2 regions of the Nonomuraea sp. NPDC050540 genome follow, and region 2 is predicted to be linked to the other one. Evidence: riboswitches for the same ligand, from Rfam matches in the RefSeq annotation. Region 2 holds a riboswitch; the other holds the start of a gene.
What was found. Region 2 has a riboswitch for thiamine pyrophosphate ahead of thiC (phosphomethylpyrimidine synthase ThiC). Riboswitches for the same ligand answer to the same signal wherever they lie in the genome.

Region 1 (7,534 bases), on a different contig from region 2:
AGAAGGGCGAAGCCGTACGTCTGACCGACGCACGGCCCCGAACACCTACCGCATCAGGCGGCGGACAGCCGCTTGGCGAACTCGGCCGCCGCGGCGCCCGGGTCGGGCGCCTCGGTGATGGCACGGACGACCACGGCGCGGCGCACCCCGTAGGAGAGCACCTCGTCGAGGTTGTCCAGGTCGATGCCGCCGATGCCGAACCACGGCCGGTCCGTGCCGAGCGCCGCCGCGTGCCTCAGCAGCGCGGGTCCGGGCGCGTGGCGTCCGGGCTTGGTCGGCGTCGGCCAGATCGGGCCGCAGCAGTAGTAGTCGACGCCCGGCTCCACCGCGGCGGCGGAAGCCTCCGCGGCGGAGTGGGTGGACCGTCCGATGACGATGTCGTCGCCGAGGATCTCTCGCGCGACCGTCACGGGAAGGTCGTCCTGCCCCAGGTGGAGCACGTCTGGTCGGGCCGCGTAGGCGATGTCGGCCCGGTCGTTGACGGCGAGCAGTTTGCCGTGCCGGTCGCAGGCGTCGCGGAAGACCTCGAGCAGCGCGAGCTCTTCGCGCGCCTCGAGTCCCTTCTCCCGCAACTGGACGATGTCCACGCCGTTGGCCAGCACGGCGTCGAGGAAGTCGGCCAGGTCGCCGCGCCCTCGCCGCCCGTCGGTGCAGAGGTAGAGGCGGGCCTCAGAAACCGAGGGCTTGGGCACGCCGCTTGACCTCTGTGTGTCTACCGGCCTTGATCGCGTCAACGGGCGATCCTGGCAGTGAGTCATCTGGGGTGAAGAGCCAGCGCAGGGCTTCGGCCTCGTCGTAGCCGGCGTCCTGCAGCACGGTGAGCGTGCCTGGCAGGCCCTTCATCACTTCCTTTCCGTCGAGGAAGACCGCGGGCACCTGGGGCCCGCCGCTGCCTCGCCGTACGCCGAGGAGCTTGTGGTCTTTGAGGAGCTGCTTGGCCCGCCCGATCGTGAGATCCAGGCGCGCGGCCACTTCGGGGAGAGTGAGCCACTCGCTGACGAGCTGGTCGGTCTCCCGGTCGATCTGTGCAACAGAAAGCGTCACGAAACCACAACTACCACATGGAGTGCTTGCTCAAACAACACAATCTCGTAGGGTCACATCCGGATCTACCAGGCGTTCCACATCAAGACGGGCGCCAGCCTCGATGAGACGGCGGCCCTGGACGAGGTCGCGGGGCCGATCGGCGGCCAGCACGGCGGTGATCCGATCTTCTGAGGTCAGCCACACCGCCGACCACTTCTGCCCCTCGCGGTACACGACCCGGCCGCCCGCCGGGTGGTATCCGGCGTACTGCAGCATGTGACCGAACTGCTCCGACCAGAAGTACGGCACCGGGTCGTAGACCGCCTTCTCGCCCAGCAGCGTGGCGGCGGCGACGTCGGGAGAGTTGAGCGCGGTGTCCCAGTGCTCGACCCGCATCCGGGTCTGGAACCGGCGCGACCACCAGTTGGCGCAGTCGCCGACGGCCACCACGCCGGGCAGGGAGGTACGCAGGTGCTCGTCGGTGACGACGCCGTTGTGCAGGTCGATGTCGGCGTCGGCGAGCCATTCGAGCACCGGGCGGGCGCCGATGCCGGACACCACCACATGGGCGGGCACGAACTCGCCGCCGACCAGCTCCACACCGCCTTCGACGACCTCGCTGACCATCGTGCCGAGCCGCAGGTCGACGCCCTCGTACCAGGGCAGCGTGCGCGCGCCCATCTCGCCGATCGCGTGCGACAGCGGCGTTCCCGCCGCCTCGATCACGGTGACCACGCAGCCCGCCTTGCGCGCCGCGGTCGCCACCTCGGCGCCGATCCAGCCCGCGCCCACCACGGCCACCCGCGCGCCGGGCACCAGGGCGGCCCGCAGCACGTGGGCGTCGTCGAGCGTACGCAGGACCAGCTGGGGGCCCTCGCCCGGCAGCCGGATCGGCTCGGAGCCCGTCGCGATCACCAGGCCGTCGTAGGGCAGGTCGCCCTCGGTGGTCTCGACCACGCCCTCACGCAGGCTCTTCGCGGCCACGCCCGGCCGGAAGTCGGCCCGCAGGGCGGCCAGGTCGGTGTCGACGAAGCTGTCGTCGCTCGTGCCCAGCAGCACCGCCTTCGACAGGGGTGGACGGTCGTAGGGCCGGTGCCTCTCCTCGCCGAGGAGAGTGATCCTTCCTTCGAACCCGCGCCCGCGCAGCGATTCGACACTGCGTACTCCGGCCAGGCCGGCTCCCACCACCACCACGTGATCCACGGTTCCGACCATACCGGGGTCAATCGTGAGAGTGCCTGCCGAGGCCGTAGGCTGGGACCGTAAGACGCGCGGGAGTCCGGCCTTAACCGGACTGAGAGGAAGGCTTCATCGGGCCTTCGACCGCAAGACACCTGATCCGGATCATGCCGGCGTAGGGAGCGGACATGCACGTGATCGTGGGCGGCGGCGTCGTCGGGCTCAGCGTGGCCTGGCGCCTTGCCCGCTCAGGACGGCCCGTCACCGTCGTCGACCCCGCGCCCGCCTCGGGCGCCACCCACGCCGCCGCGGGGATGCTCGCGCCGGTGAGCGAGGTCACGTTCACCGAGGAGCCGTTGCTGCGCCTGGGCGCGGCCTCCCTGGCGCGCTGGCCCGCCTTCGCCGCCGAGCTGACCGCCGACGCGGGCCTCGCCGCCGGGGCGCTCGACTACCGCGCCGACGGCACGCTCGACGTGGCCTTCGGCGCCGACGACCTGGCCGTCCTGGAGGAGACGGCGGGCTTCATGGAGAAGCTGGGGCTGCGGGTCGAACGACTCGGCGGGCGCGAATGCCGCCGCCTGGAGCCCATGCTCGCGCCGTCCGTGCGCGGCGGCCTCCTGGCGCCCGACGACGCCTGGGTGGACCCGCGCAGGGTCGCCGGCGCGCTGCTGGCCGCCTTGGAGCGCCTCGGGGTCCCGATCGTGCGGGCGCGGGTGCGCGAGCTGCTGCGCGGCGATGAGGGCGTCCAGGGGGTACGGCTGAGCCCGGGTGACACCGGTGACGGGGCGCACCGGGAGGCCGGTGGCGGCCCTTACCGGCAGGAGCGCGGCGAGCCTTACCGGGAGGAACACGGCGGGCCGTTCCGGGAGGAGCTGCGCGCCGAGCGGGTGGTGCTGGCGGCGGGGGCGTGGAGCGGGTCGCTGGCCCCGGTGCCGGTGCGGCCGGTGAAGGGGCAGATTCTTCGCCTGCGCTCGCCGGAGCCACTCCTGGGCAGGTGCGTGCGGGGCACGGTGCACGGCCTGCCCGTCTACCTGGTGCCGCGCGGCGACGGCGAGCTGGTCGTGGGAGCCACGCAGGAGGAGCTGGGGTTCGACACCCGGGTGACCGCGGGCGGGGTGTACGAGCTGCTGCGCGACGCCCGCGAGCTGGTGCCCGGGGTGACCGAGCTGGAGCTGGCGGAGGTGGTGGCGGGGCTGCGGCCCGGCACGCCGGACAACCTGCCGCTCGTCGGGCCGGGCGGTGAGCGGGGGCTGCTTCTGGCCACCGGGCATCACCGGGGCGGGGTGCTGCTGGCTCCGCTCACGGCCGCCGTCCTCATGGGCGAGGAGCGCGAGCTGTCGTCGTTGTGCTCGCCCGCCCGGTTCGCACCCTGAGCAGCCCTGCCGCCCCATACCGGCCGACCAACTACCCGCCTCCCGAACCCGACCACCCGAAGCTCGCCTCCCCAAACCTGGCTTCCCGAATTTTCATCCCGAAGGGGGATATTTCATGAATGTGACGATCAACGGGGCCTCGCATGAGGTGCCCCACGGGACGACGGTGGCGCAGGCCGTACGGACGCTGACGGAAGCCACCAAGGGGGTCGCGGTGGCCGTGAACGACGAGGTGGTCACGCGCAGTTCGTGGGAGACCACGGCGCTGGCCGACCGCGACCGGGTCGAGGTGCTGACGGCGGTGCAGGGTGGATGAGCTGATCATCGGCGGGGAGAAGTTCGCCTCCCGCCTCATCATGGGCACCGGCGGCGCCCCCTCGCTGGACGTGCTCGACCAGGCGCTGGCCGCCTCGGGCACCGAGCTGACCACGGTGGCGATGCGGCGGCTCGACCCGTCCGCGCCCGGATCCGTGCTCGACGTGCTGCGCGAGCGCGGCATCAAGGTGCTGCCCAACACCGCGGGATGCTTCACCGCGGGCGAGGCCGTGCTGACCGCCCGGCTGGCCCGCGAGGCGCTCGGCACCAACTGGGTCAAGCTCGAGGTCATCGCCGACGAGCGCACGCTGCTGCCCGACCCGATCGAGACGTTCGACGCGGCGGAGCGGCTGGTGGCCGACGGGTTCGTGGTGCTGCCCTACATCGGTGACGACCCCGCGCTGGCCCGCCGCCTGGAGCAGGCCGGATGCGCGGCGGTCATGCCGCTCGGCGCGCCCATCGGCTCGGGGCTCGGCATCCGCAACCCGCACAACATCGAGCTCATCGTCGAGGCCGCCTCCGTGCCGGTCATCCTCGACGCCGGGATCGGCACCGCCAGCGACGCCGCGCTCGCCATGGAGCTGGGCTGCGACGCGGTGCTCCTGGCCACCGCCGTGACCAGGGCGCAGCGGCCCGAGCTCATGGCCGCGGCGATGAGGCAGGCCGTCCAGGCGGGCCGGTTGGCGCGCCAGGCCGGGCGCATCCCCCGCCGCCGCTATGCTGAAGCGTCCTCGCCCATGCACCCTTAGTGACGACGGAGTGCCACGTAATGGCATCGGTTTCGGATGGTCAGGCCCCTCCAGTGGCAAAACGACCGTAAACTCGGCCACGTGGACACGACGACCGCGGACCCTCTCGTCGGGCGACTGCTCGACGGGCGCTATCGCATCGAGTCCCGGATCGCCCGGGGCGGGATGGCGACCGTCTACCTGGCGCTCGACGTCAGGCTCGACCGCACGGTAGCGCTGAAGGTCATGCACCGCTCGCTGGCCGAGGACCCCGCGTTCGTGCGCCGGTTCATCGGCGAGGCCAAGTCCGTGGCCAGCCTCTCCCATCCCAACGTCGTGCACGTCTTCGACCAGGGCACCGACGGCGACGTCGTCTACCTGTCGATGGAGTACGTGCCGGGCAAGACGCTGCGCGACATCCTGCGCGAGCGGGTCAGGCTGCCCGCCCGCGAGGCCCTGGAGATCATGATCCCGGTGCTGGCCGCGCTCGGCGCCGCCCACCAGAGCGGGATGGTCCACCGCGACGTCAAGCCGGAGAACGTCCTGCTGACCGACGACGGCCGGGTCAAGGTCGTCGACTTCGGCCTGGCCCGCGCCATCGAGGCCACGAACCAGACCCGCACCGGCGTGATGATCGGCACGATCGGCTACATGTCGCCCGAGCAGGTGACGACCGGCGGCGCCGACGTGCGCAGCGACGTCTACGCCGCGGGGATCATGCTGTTCGAGCTGGTCACCGGGCAGCAGCCCTACGACGGCGAGACGCCCATGTCGGTGGCCTACCGGCACGTGCACGACAGCGTGCCGCCGCCGTCGTCGCTGGTGCATGAGACGCCGCCGCTCATCGACACGCTCGTCACCCACGCCACCGCCCGCGATCCGCAGGACCGTCCGGCCGACGCCACCGCGATGCTGGTCGCGGCCGTCGACGCCCACCGGATGCTGCCGAGGCAGAGCACCCCGCCGCACGCCCCGCCCCACAGCGGGGCGCACGCCCGCATGTCGGGCCCGCAGCACGTGCCGCCGCCCAGCCACACGCTCATCCAGCCGCGCGCCGACCTCCACACCGCCCCGCCCGCGCCGCCGCGCGGGTCGCGCGGCGGTGGCAAGGGGTTCAGGCCCAGCTGGTTCCTCATCGGGCTGGCCACCGTGATGGTCGCCGCGATCGCGATGACCGGCGCGTACTTCGCGCAGACCCGCTACGTCAAGGTGCCCATCCTGATCGGGGAGAACGTCGACGTCGCCATCAAGAACGCCCAGGGGATGGGCTTCGTGGTCAAGCCCGCCGAGGGCCGCCACGACGAGAAGTACGGCAAGGGGCTCGTGCTCAGCACCGACCCCGTCGCCGGGTCGGAACTGGCGGAGGGCTCGACGCTGACGATCGTGCCGTCGCTGGGGCCGAAGCGCGTGGCCGTACCCAAGACCCAGGGCATGTCGGAGGCCGACGCGCGCGCGGCGCTGGCCGCGGCGGGGCTGCAGGTCGGCAACGTGCGGCGGATCGAGAACCTCCAGGTGCCCCGCAGCACCGTCATCCGCTCCTCGCCCGACGTGGGCGAGCAGGTCAAGGAGGGCTCGAAGATCGGGCTGTTCGTCAGCGCCGGGCTGATCATGCCGGACGTCGGCGGCATGCCCAAGGACGAGGCCGCCGCCTACCTGGGCGAGCGCGGGCTCGGGGTGCAGGTCAACGAGGTCGACGACGACGCCGAGCCGTGCACGGTCATCGCGCAGAGCCCCAAGGCCAAGTCCGAGGTGGACAAGGGCACGCCCGCGCAGCTCACGATCTCGCGCTGCCGCGACTTCTTCGACTGGTTCCGCGGCGATGACGACGAGGCCCGTGACGACGCCGAGTTCCGGATCGTGCCGCAGGTGATCGGCAAGACCGTCAACGACGCCAGGAGCGAGTTGTCGGCGCAGGGGTTCAAGGTCAGGGTGCGCAGCCTGATGGGCGGGGACGTGGTGCGCTTCCAGCGGCCCACGCCGAACAGCGAGCGTCCGCCGGGAGCGTTGGTGTACCTCTGGCGGTGAACCTTTCGCCGTCTGGCGCGGTATGAGGTTCATGAGAGTCGCTGTGGTGCCGGCCGCTGTGGTGGTCGTGGCCGGGTGCACGTCATCGGGTACGGCCGCGCCTTCTCCCACCGCCTTCCCCCGGGGCGATCGGCCCATGGCGCCGCTGACCGGCGGGCCGCTGACCGGCGGCGGGTTGCGGTTGCTGGTGACCGGGGCGCGGGCGTACCTGCTGGAGGTGGACTCCGGGCGGCGGACGGCCGTCGAGGGGCTGCCGCCCGGCAGGGAGTACTGGGGGTTCGTGGCGGGGCGGACCGCGGTGGCCGCGGTCAGGCCCGGGCGGCGCGATCCCGGGCGGGTCTATGTGCTCGACGGCGCGCGGGCACGGGCGCTGGCGGACGGGGTGTGGATCCGGCGTTCCCGGGCCCCGGCAGTACCTGGACGTGTGGGTGCTGGATGTCGAAACGCTCCGGTGGACCCGGCTGCCGTCGATGCCGGTGCCCGCCTCGATCAAGACCACGTCCATGGCGTGGACCCCGGACGGGCGGCTGGTGCTGACGGGGGACTACGTGATGACGGACAAGGTGTATCCCGCCGAGCCGGACTACGCGTCGATGGTGGTGGACTGGCGGCCGGGTGAGGGTGCTCTGCGGGTGAAGCGGCTGCCGGTCGCGCGGGGCGAGATCGCCGTCCTCGCCCCACGCTGACCGCTCCCCCGCTACCCCTGCCGCCCCGCGCTCCGCGGGCTCGCCGGGCCGTCCGGTTGGTCCGGGCAGAGGACCGACTCCGCGGCCTTGGAGATGGCCCTGACCACGTTCAGGCTCTGCTCGGCGTCCAGCGTGGTGGAGATCGCGAAGTGCTTGCGCCCGTCGCGGGTGCTGATGGTCGCCGAGGTGAAGCCGGGGGCGC
Region 2 (7,534 bases):
CGGGTGAAGTTCTCGAACCAGGCGGCTTCGCCGTTCGGGAAGTGGTCGAGGCAGTCGACCAGAGCCCTGGCGATGCCGCCCGGGTCGAACGGCTTGCCGCAGAGCAGCTTGCCGCCGAACGCTTCGTAGGACATCAGGTGACTGTGCGCGTCGATGAAGCCGCTCACGGGCTGCTCGCTGCGGGATAACGCGGGGGCGGGTAACGCGAGCAGGGCGATGGCGACCAGGACGGCGAGTATGCGGCTGATCACGCCCTCAGCGTGGGCTCCTTACAGACGCCAGTCAAGACCCAATATGAGTCCTACTCGCTATTTTGGGTCCGCCGGATCCAGATAGACCTCACCGCCCCTTTCGGTGAACTCCACCGCCTTCTCCGCCATGCCCACCTGGATGGCCGCGGAGTCCGTCAACCCATGCTCCTCCGCATATTTCCGGACATCATGGGTGATCTTCATCGAACAGAACTTCGGCCCGCACATACTGCAGAAATGCGCGGTCTTGGCGGGCTCGGCCGGAAGCGTCGCGTCGTGGAACGCCCGCGCCGTCACCGGGTCCAGCGACAGGTTGAACTGGTCCTCCCAGCGGAACTCGAAGCGGGCGTCCGACAGCGCGTCGTCCCACTCCTGCGCCCGGGGGTGCCCCTTGGCGAGGTCGGCGGCATGGGCCGCGATCTTGTAGGTAATGACGCCGGTCTTGACATCGTCCTTGTCCGGCAGGCCCAGATGCTCCTTGGGGGTGACGTAGCAGAGCATGGCGGTGCCGTACCAGCCGATCATCGCGGCGCCGATGCCCGAGGTGATGTGGTCGTAGCCCGGCGCGACGTCGGTCACCAGCGGGCCCAGCGTGTAGAACGGGGCGTCGTCGCAGATCTCGCGCTGCAGGTCCACGTTCTCCTTGATCTTGTGCATGGGCACGTGGCCCGGCCCCTCGATCATGACCTGCACGGAGCGCGCACGGGCGATCTTCGTCAGCTCGCCCAGCGTGCGCAGCTCCGCGAACTGCGCCTCGTCGTTGGCGTCGGCGATCGAGCCGGGCCGCAGGCCGTCCCCGAGCGAGAAGGCCACGTCGTAGCCCGCCAGCAGCTCGCACATCTCCTCGAAGTTCTCATACAGGAAGCTCTCCCGGTGGTGGGCCAGGCACCACGCCGCCATGATCGAGCCGCCGCGCGAGACGATGCCGGTCTTGCGCCGCGCGGTCAGCGGCACGTACGCCAGCCGTACCCCGGCGTGCACGGTCATGTAGTCGACACCCTGCTCGCACTGCTCGACCAGCGTGTCCCGGTAGACCTCCCACGACAGGTCGGCCGCCACGCCGCCGACCTTCTCCAGCGCCTGGTAGATCGGGACGGTCCCGATCGGCACCGGCGCGTTCCTGATGATCCACTCGCGGGTGGTGTGGATGTTGCGGCCGGTGGACAGATCCATCACGGTGTCGGCGCCCCACCGGGTGGCCCAGGTCATCTTCTCCACCTCCTCGGAGATCGAGGAGGCGACCGCGGAGTTGCCGATGTTGGCGTTGATCTTCACGTGGAAGTTGCGGCCGATGACCATCGGCTCGCTCTCCGGATGGTTGACGTTGGCCGGGATGATCGCCCGGCCGGCCGCCACCTCCTTGCGCACGAACTCGCCGCTCACCCCCTCCCTGACCGCGACGAACTCCATCTCCTTGGTGACCACGCCCCGCCGCGCGTAGGCGAGCTGGGTCACGGGCGCCCCGGTGGCCCGCAGCGGCTTGTGCCCGTCGCCGGGGAAGACCTCGGTGTTCGCGCGAGCCCAGGCCTCCTGCTCCTTGAAGCCGTCGTCGATGGGCCGCACCTGGCGTCCGCCGTAGCGGGCGACGTCGCCGCGTTCGAGCACCCACACCTCCCGCAGCCGCGGCAGGCCCCGCGTGATGTCGGGGTTGTCCGGCCCGGAGGTGTCGTACAGCTCCACCGACGTCCCGTTCGACAGATGCACCCGCCGCATGGGCACCCGCAGATCACCGAGATGGATCTTGGAAAAGCGCGCGTCACTCATCGCGCAAACTCCCTTCGCCGGCATTACCCGGATCAGGTTCTGGCGGTCGGCGGCTGCTCCAGCCGTCCTCTCAGCCCGTTGCACCGGGCTCCCGCGTTCGGACCGCGCCACCGTACCCCGGCGACCCGGGGTACGCACAAGACCCTTACAGCGGCGGCTCGTCGATACGGCGACGCTCCTCGTAGACCGTCGTCGTACGGCGAGCGTGCGGGTCCTCGTGAATCGGCTCCTCGATCACCCTGCGGGTAACGTGCATCCGGTACAGGCCGAACAGCAACCCGGCCAGACCACCGATCATGAGGACGACGCCGATCACATTGATGTCAAGACCGGCGAGGTCGAACTCGACCGCCCAGGTCAGGATCGCGCCGAGCATGATGAGGATGATGCCTCCGGCGATTGTCATAACGCACCTCCAGAGGAAACACCTATCCCCATGTCGAAGAACAAACCTGTCGTCGTGATCGGGCTCATGGGCTCGGGCAAGACGACCGTCGGGAAACTGCTGGCCCGCGAGCTGGGCGTGCCGCTCAGCGACAGCGACCCGTACCTGCGCGGGCGCTACGGCGCCAGCGCCGCCGAGATCGCGAAGGCGGAGGGCGCGGACGTGCTGCACCGGAGGGAGGCCGAGCACGTGCTCCACGCGCTGACCGAGCCGCCCCAGGTGATCGCGGCGGCGGCCAGCACCGTGGAGGATCCGCGGGTGCGCGAGGCGCTGCGCGCGGCCTTCGTGGTCTGGCTGGACGCCCCCGACGAGATCCTGGCCCAGCGGATGCGCTCGTCCGACCACCGCCCGGAATTCTCGCCCTCCGCCATGCGGGCGCGGCGCGAGCCGTACTTCCTGCAGCTCGCCGACCTGCGGCTCGACGTCTCCACGGCCACCCCGGAAAACACGGCGACAACCATTTACGAGGCTCTATAAATTAGGGAAATGTTCGCGAACAAACCCACCCTCGCCGGTGACCGGGTCACCCTCGTACCCGTCGGGCCCGAACACGTCGAGGGCCTGATCGAGCTCTGCGACGACCCCGAGGTCGCCCGGCTCACGGGCTCCCATGCCCGCGACGGGATCTCCCCCAAGGCGGCCCTGGAGTGGTACACCACCCGGCGCGACCACGAGGACCGGCTCGACCTGGCCATCATGGCCGCGGACGGGTACGTCGGCGAGATCGTGCTCAACGAGCTCGACAAGGACAACCTGTCGTGCAACCTGCGCATCGCCCTGGTCGGCGCGCGGGCGTTCGGCAAGGGCTACGGCACAGAAGCCATCCGCCTGGTGCTCGGCCACGCGTTCGCCACAACCCCTCTGCACCGCATCGAGCTGGGCGTATACGATTTCAACGACCGCGCCAAGCACGTCTACGAGAAGTCCGGCTTCGTGCGGGAGGGCGTGCTGCGTGACGCGCTGCTGTGGGAGGGACAGTGGTACGACTCGGTGACGATGTCCGTGCTGCGTACGGAGTGGAAACCCCTGTCATAATGATCATGACGCACGGGTCCCTCGAGGCGCGCGAGGGACCTGTGGCGTTGCGGCCGGCAACCAATTCCGCGTTGTGCGCATCTAAGGGGCAGTGACGATGCGCTTGGTGCCCGGTGACCCCGAACGGCTTGGCGGCTACTGGCTGGCCGGCCGGCTCGGCGCGGGCGGCCAGGGCGTCGTCTACGACGCCTACGACGCCGAGGGCCGTCGCTTCGCGGTGAAGGTCCTGCACGGCGGGCTGAGCGGGCAACTGGCCAAGGAGGCCGCGGCGGCCGGCAGGGTGGCCTCCTTCTGCACCGCCCGCGTGGTCGAGGCCAGGCTGGACGCCGAGCGGCCGTACATCGTCAGCGAGTTCGTCGAGGGCCCCAACCTGCGCCAGGCGCTCGAACGCCACGGCCCCTACTCCGGCGACTCCCTGCTCAGGCTGGCCGTCGCGCTGGCCACCGCGCTGGCGGCCGTCCACAGCTCGGGCGTCGTGCACCGCGACCTCAAGCCGGAGAACGTGCTGCTCGGGCCGGACGGGCCCCGGGTGATCGACTTCGGCGTCGCGCGCACCACCGACGGGGCCAGCACGAGCTTCATCGGCGGCACCCCCACCTACATGGCCCCCGAGGTCTTCACCGGCCGCCGCGCCGGGCCGCCCGCCGACGTGTTCGCCTGGGGCGGCGTGGTGCTGTTCGCCGCCACGGGCGAGGACCCGTTCCAGGCCGAGAGCCTCGGGGGCGTCATGCACCGGGTGCTCACGGTCGACCCCGACCCCGGCGACCTGGCCGAGCCGCTGCGCTCGCTGGTCGCCCGCGCGCTGGCCAAGGACCCCGCCGGGCGCCCCACCGCCCCCGAACTGCTCCTCGGGCTGCTGGGCAGCGCGGAGCCGAGCGCGGGCGCGGAGCTGGCGGCCGAGGTCAGGCCGCCGGACGGCCTCAGCGGTGAGCGGCCGCTCGGCGAGGTCGCCGAGGAGGTCTACGCCGCGCTCACCCCCGAACAGCAGCGCGCCGTGCCCGGTCTCCTGCTGCGGATGCTCGACGGCGAGACGCTCCGCCGCATCCCGCGCGACGAGGCCGAGGACCTCGGCGTGCTGACCCACTTCGCGGAAGCCGGCCTCCTGGTACGGCGCAGCCTCAAGGTCGCCCCCGAGGACACCGAGACCGGCAAGCTCGTGGCCGTCTCCGACGACCTGGTGGCCCCGGCCAGCGCCGCGCTCTACCACGCCTGGCCCAGGCTGCGCTCCTGGGTGGCCGACGACCGCGACGGCCTGGCCGTGCACGGCAGGCTGCGCGGCGCCGCGCTCCACTGGCAGGCCCACCGCCGCCGCGCCGCCGACCTCTACCACGGCAGCGCCCTGGACACCGCGCTCGGCTGGGCCGCCACCACGCGCCGCCACCTGGACCTCAACGCCCTCGAACGCGACTTCCTCGACCGCAGCGCCGCCCAGGCCAGGCGGCGCGGGCGCCGGCGCGGGCTGGCCCTGGCCGCGATGGCGGCGCTGCTGGCGGTCGCCGTCTCGGCGTCGGTGCTGGCCGTACGGCAGAGCCAGGACCTGAGCAAGCAGCTCGCGCAGGCCAACGCGCGGGCGGTGGCGGCGCGGGCAGAGGCGATGCGCGCGACGGACCCGCAGGCGGCGATGCGGCTGAGTGTGGCGGCCTGGAGCCTGTCGCCGGTCTTCGAGGCCAGGACCGCGCTGCAGCATTCGCTGGCCCAGCCGGAGGTGAGCGTGTTCACCGACCCGGAGATCGTGCCGTCGGCCGCCTACCACCTGGCCTTCGACGGGAAGAGCCTGCTCAAGCGGGCCGGCGACCAGGTCGTCACCTGGGACATCGCCACCGGCAGGGCCACCGGCCGGGCCAGGGTGCCGGGCGGGCAGGTCGAGGCGATCAGCGACGACGGCGCCAGGGCGGCCGTGTCCGACGGCTCTACGGTGCGCACGGTCGAGCTGGCCACGGGCAAGCAGGTCGGCGCCGCCCGCCCGCAGGGCGACGCGGTGGAACTGCTGGCCGAAGGGCGGTTGCTGGCCCTGTCCGCCGGAGGCAGGACCGAGCTCTACCCCGCCGACGGCGCGCCGCTGCCGCTCGACCTGACGGGCCGGACCTACGCCGTCTCCCGCGACGGCCGTTGGGCCGCGCTGGGCTCCGCCGACGACGGCGGCCGGGCCGAGCTGTGGGACCTGCGCTCCCGCAAGCGCACCACCACCGTGCAGGTGGACGTGCCGGTCGCCAAGAGCGGGGCCGAGCTGCCCCTGGCCTTCAGCCCGGACGGCTCCCGCCTGGCCGTCACCGGCGCCACGGGGATCACGCTCGTGGACACCGCCACCGGCGGGCGCCGCCTGCTGCCGAGCAGGGGCGGCTCGCTGCTGCCCGCCGTCTTCAGCCCGGACGGCAGGTTCCTGGCCGAGCGGCTGGAGGACCAGGCCCAGCTGTGGCGGGTGGCGGACGCCGGCATTCTCGGCCAGTACCCCGTCAGGCAGGCGGAGGCCGCCCTCGCCTTCTCCGGTGACGGCCGCGCGCTGCGCTACGTGAAGGGCTCGGGCTCGGTGGTCTCCATCGACGTCTCCAGCGCCGTCGAGCTGACGCCCGACGAGGAGGCGGTCAGCATGGGGATGGCCCGGCTCTCGCCCGGCGGCCGGGTGACCGCGCTGCAGGTCTCCGGCGCGATCAAGCTCACCGACGCGCTCAAGAAGCAGCCGATCGGCCGCATCGAGGGCACCGGCGACCTCGCCTTCGACGACGGCGGCACCCTGCTGGCCGTCGCCGCCGACCCGGTCGTGATCTGGGACGTGGCCGCCGGCCGCCGCGTCAACGCCATCGACACCGGCCACGAGCCCTCCGCCGTACGGCTGTCGCCCGACGGCGGCACGCTCGCGGTCGTGCGCGGGCCGGACATCGACCTGTGGAGCGTGCGCGACGGCCGCAAGACCCGCACACTGCCCGGCGTGGGCAGCACCGCGCTGGCCTTCAGCCCCGACGGCAAGACCCTGGCCTCGGGCGCCGACCTGGTCGAGCTGAGCAGCGGCCGGGTCACCCGCGACCCCGCCGGAGTGCGCAGCCTGGCGCCCGACGCCGTCGCCTTCAGCCCCGACGGCCGCACGCTCGGCTACGTGCTCGGCGAGGACGGCCGCATGCTCCTGTGGGACTTCTCGACCCGCAAGGGCAGAACGGCGCCCGTCTCCTCCGGCGCCCTGCACCTGCGCTTCTCCCCCGACGGCCGGCTGCTGGCCGTCGGGGGCGAGCGGGTGGAGATCTGGGAGGCGGACTCGCTGCGCGAGGTCGGCCAGGCGCCGGTGGACGCCTACCCCGCCGACATGGCCTTCAGCGACGACGGGCGGCGGCTGTTCGTCGTGCAGCCGGGCGGCGAGGTGCAGCAGTCGCCGATCGACCCGCTGCTCGCGGCCGAACAGGTGTGCGCGCGGGCGGGAGGCGCGCTCAGCGAGACCGAGTGGGCGAAGCTCATCCCCGAGGCCTCCTACCGCAGCAGCTGCTGACCCGGCGACAAGTACGCCACCAGAGGACGGAAAGAGCGGAGGCTCATGCTGACCGCATGAGCACCGTACAGATCCCCACGTTCACGCCCCGCCGCGGTGGCGGGCAGGAGCCTGAGCCCAATCTGACCTCGATGTACGTCATCCACCGGGCCATGCTCGCCGACCTGCGGCGGCTCACCGAGCTGCTCGCCCGGCCCGGGTCGCCGGGCGTCGCGCGGGTCGCGGTCCTGCGCGAGTACGTCTCCAGCCTGCTCGTCGAGATCGACCACCACCACGCCAACGAGGACGACCTGCTGTGGCCGATCATCGAGAGCACCGCCGGGCGGGCCGTGGACCTGAACCCGTTCACCGACGACCACCAGATGCTGGAGCCGCTGCTGAACCGCTGCCGCAGGGCCGTGCACGGCGATCCGGCCACGCTGGGGATCGAGCTGGCGGAACTGCTCGCGCTGCTCGACGAGCACATCGCCGAGGAGGAGTCCGACCTGTTCCCGATCATCTCCCGGTTCGTGCCGCACCGGGCGTACGCGTGGGTGGAGAAGCAGGTGGCCAAGCGGGCCACGT

Region 1: another riboswitch for thiamine pyrophosphate. It lies ahead of thiO (glycine oxidase ThiO); the one in region 2 lies ahead of thiC (phosphomethylpyrimidine synthase ThiC).

Annotation. Positions count from the first base shown of each region.
Region 1 is NZ_JBITHA010000003.1:389,092-396,625, reverse strand. Features, by position in the region: gene thiE (thiamine phosphate synthase) at 54-692, opposite strand; gene ACIBI5_RS12145 (Rv2175c family DNA-binding protein) at 670-1,044, opposite strand; gene ACIBI5_RS12140 (NAD(P)/FAD-dependent oxidoreductase) at 1,075-2,229, opposite strand; TPP riboswitch at 2,288-2,404, shown strand; gene thiO (glycine oxidase ThiO) at 2,394-3,578, shown strand; gene thiS (sulfur carrier protein ThiS) at 3,694-3,894, shown strand; gene ACIBI5_RS12125 (thiazole synthase) at 3,887-4,642, shown strand; gene pknB (Stk1 family PASTA domain-containing Ser/Thr kinase) at 4,724-6,646, shown strand; gene ACIBI5_RS12115 (hypothetical protein) at 7,075-7,332, shown strand; gene ACIBI5_RS12110 (serine hydrolase domain-containing protein) at 7,344-7,534, opposite strand, start outside.
Region 2 is NZ_JBITHA010000002.1:534,872-542,405, forward strand. Features, by position in the region: gene ACIBI5_RS08845 (Coagulation factor 5/8 type domain-containing protein) at 1-251, opposite strand, end outside; gene thiC (phosphomethylpyrimidine synthase ThiC) at 309-2,015, opposite strand; TPP riboswitch at 2,008-2,120, opposite strand; gene ACIBI5_RS08855 (DUF6458 family protein) at 2,161-2,421, opposite strand; gene ACIBI5_RS08860 (shikimate kinase) at 2,452-2,937, shown strand; gene ACIBI5_RS08865 (GNAT family N-acetyltransferase) at 2,947-3,495, shown strand; gene ACIBI5_RS08870 (protein kinase) at 3,593-6,970, shown strand; gene ACIBI5_RS08875 (hemerythrin domain-containing protein) at 7,027-7,534, shown strand, end outside.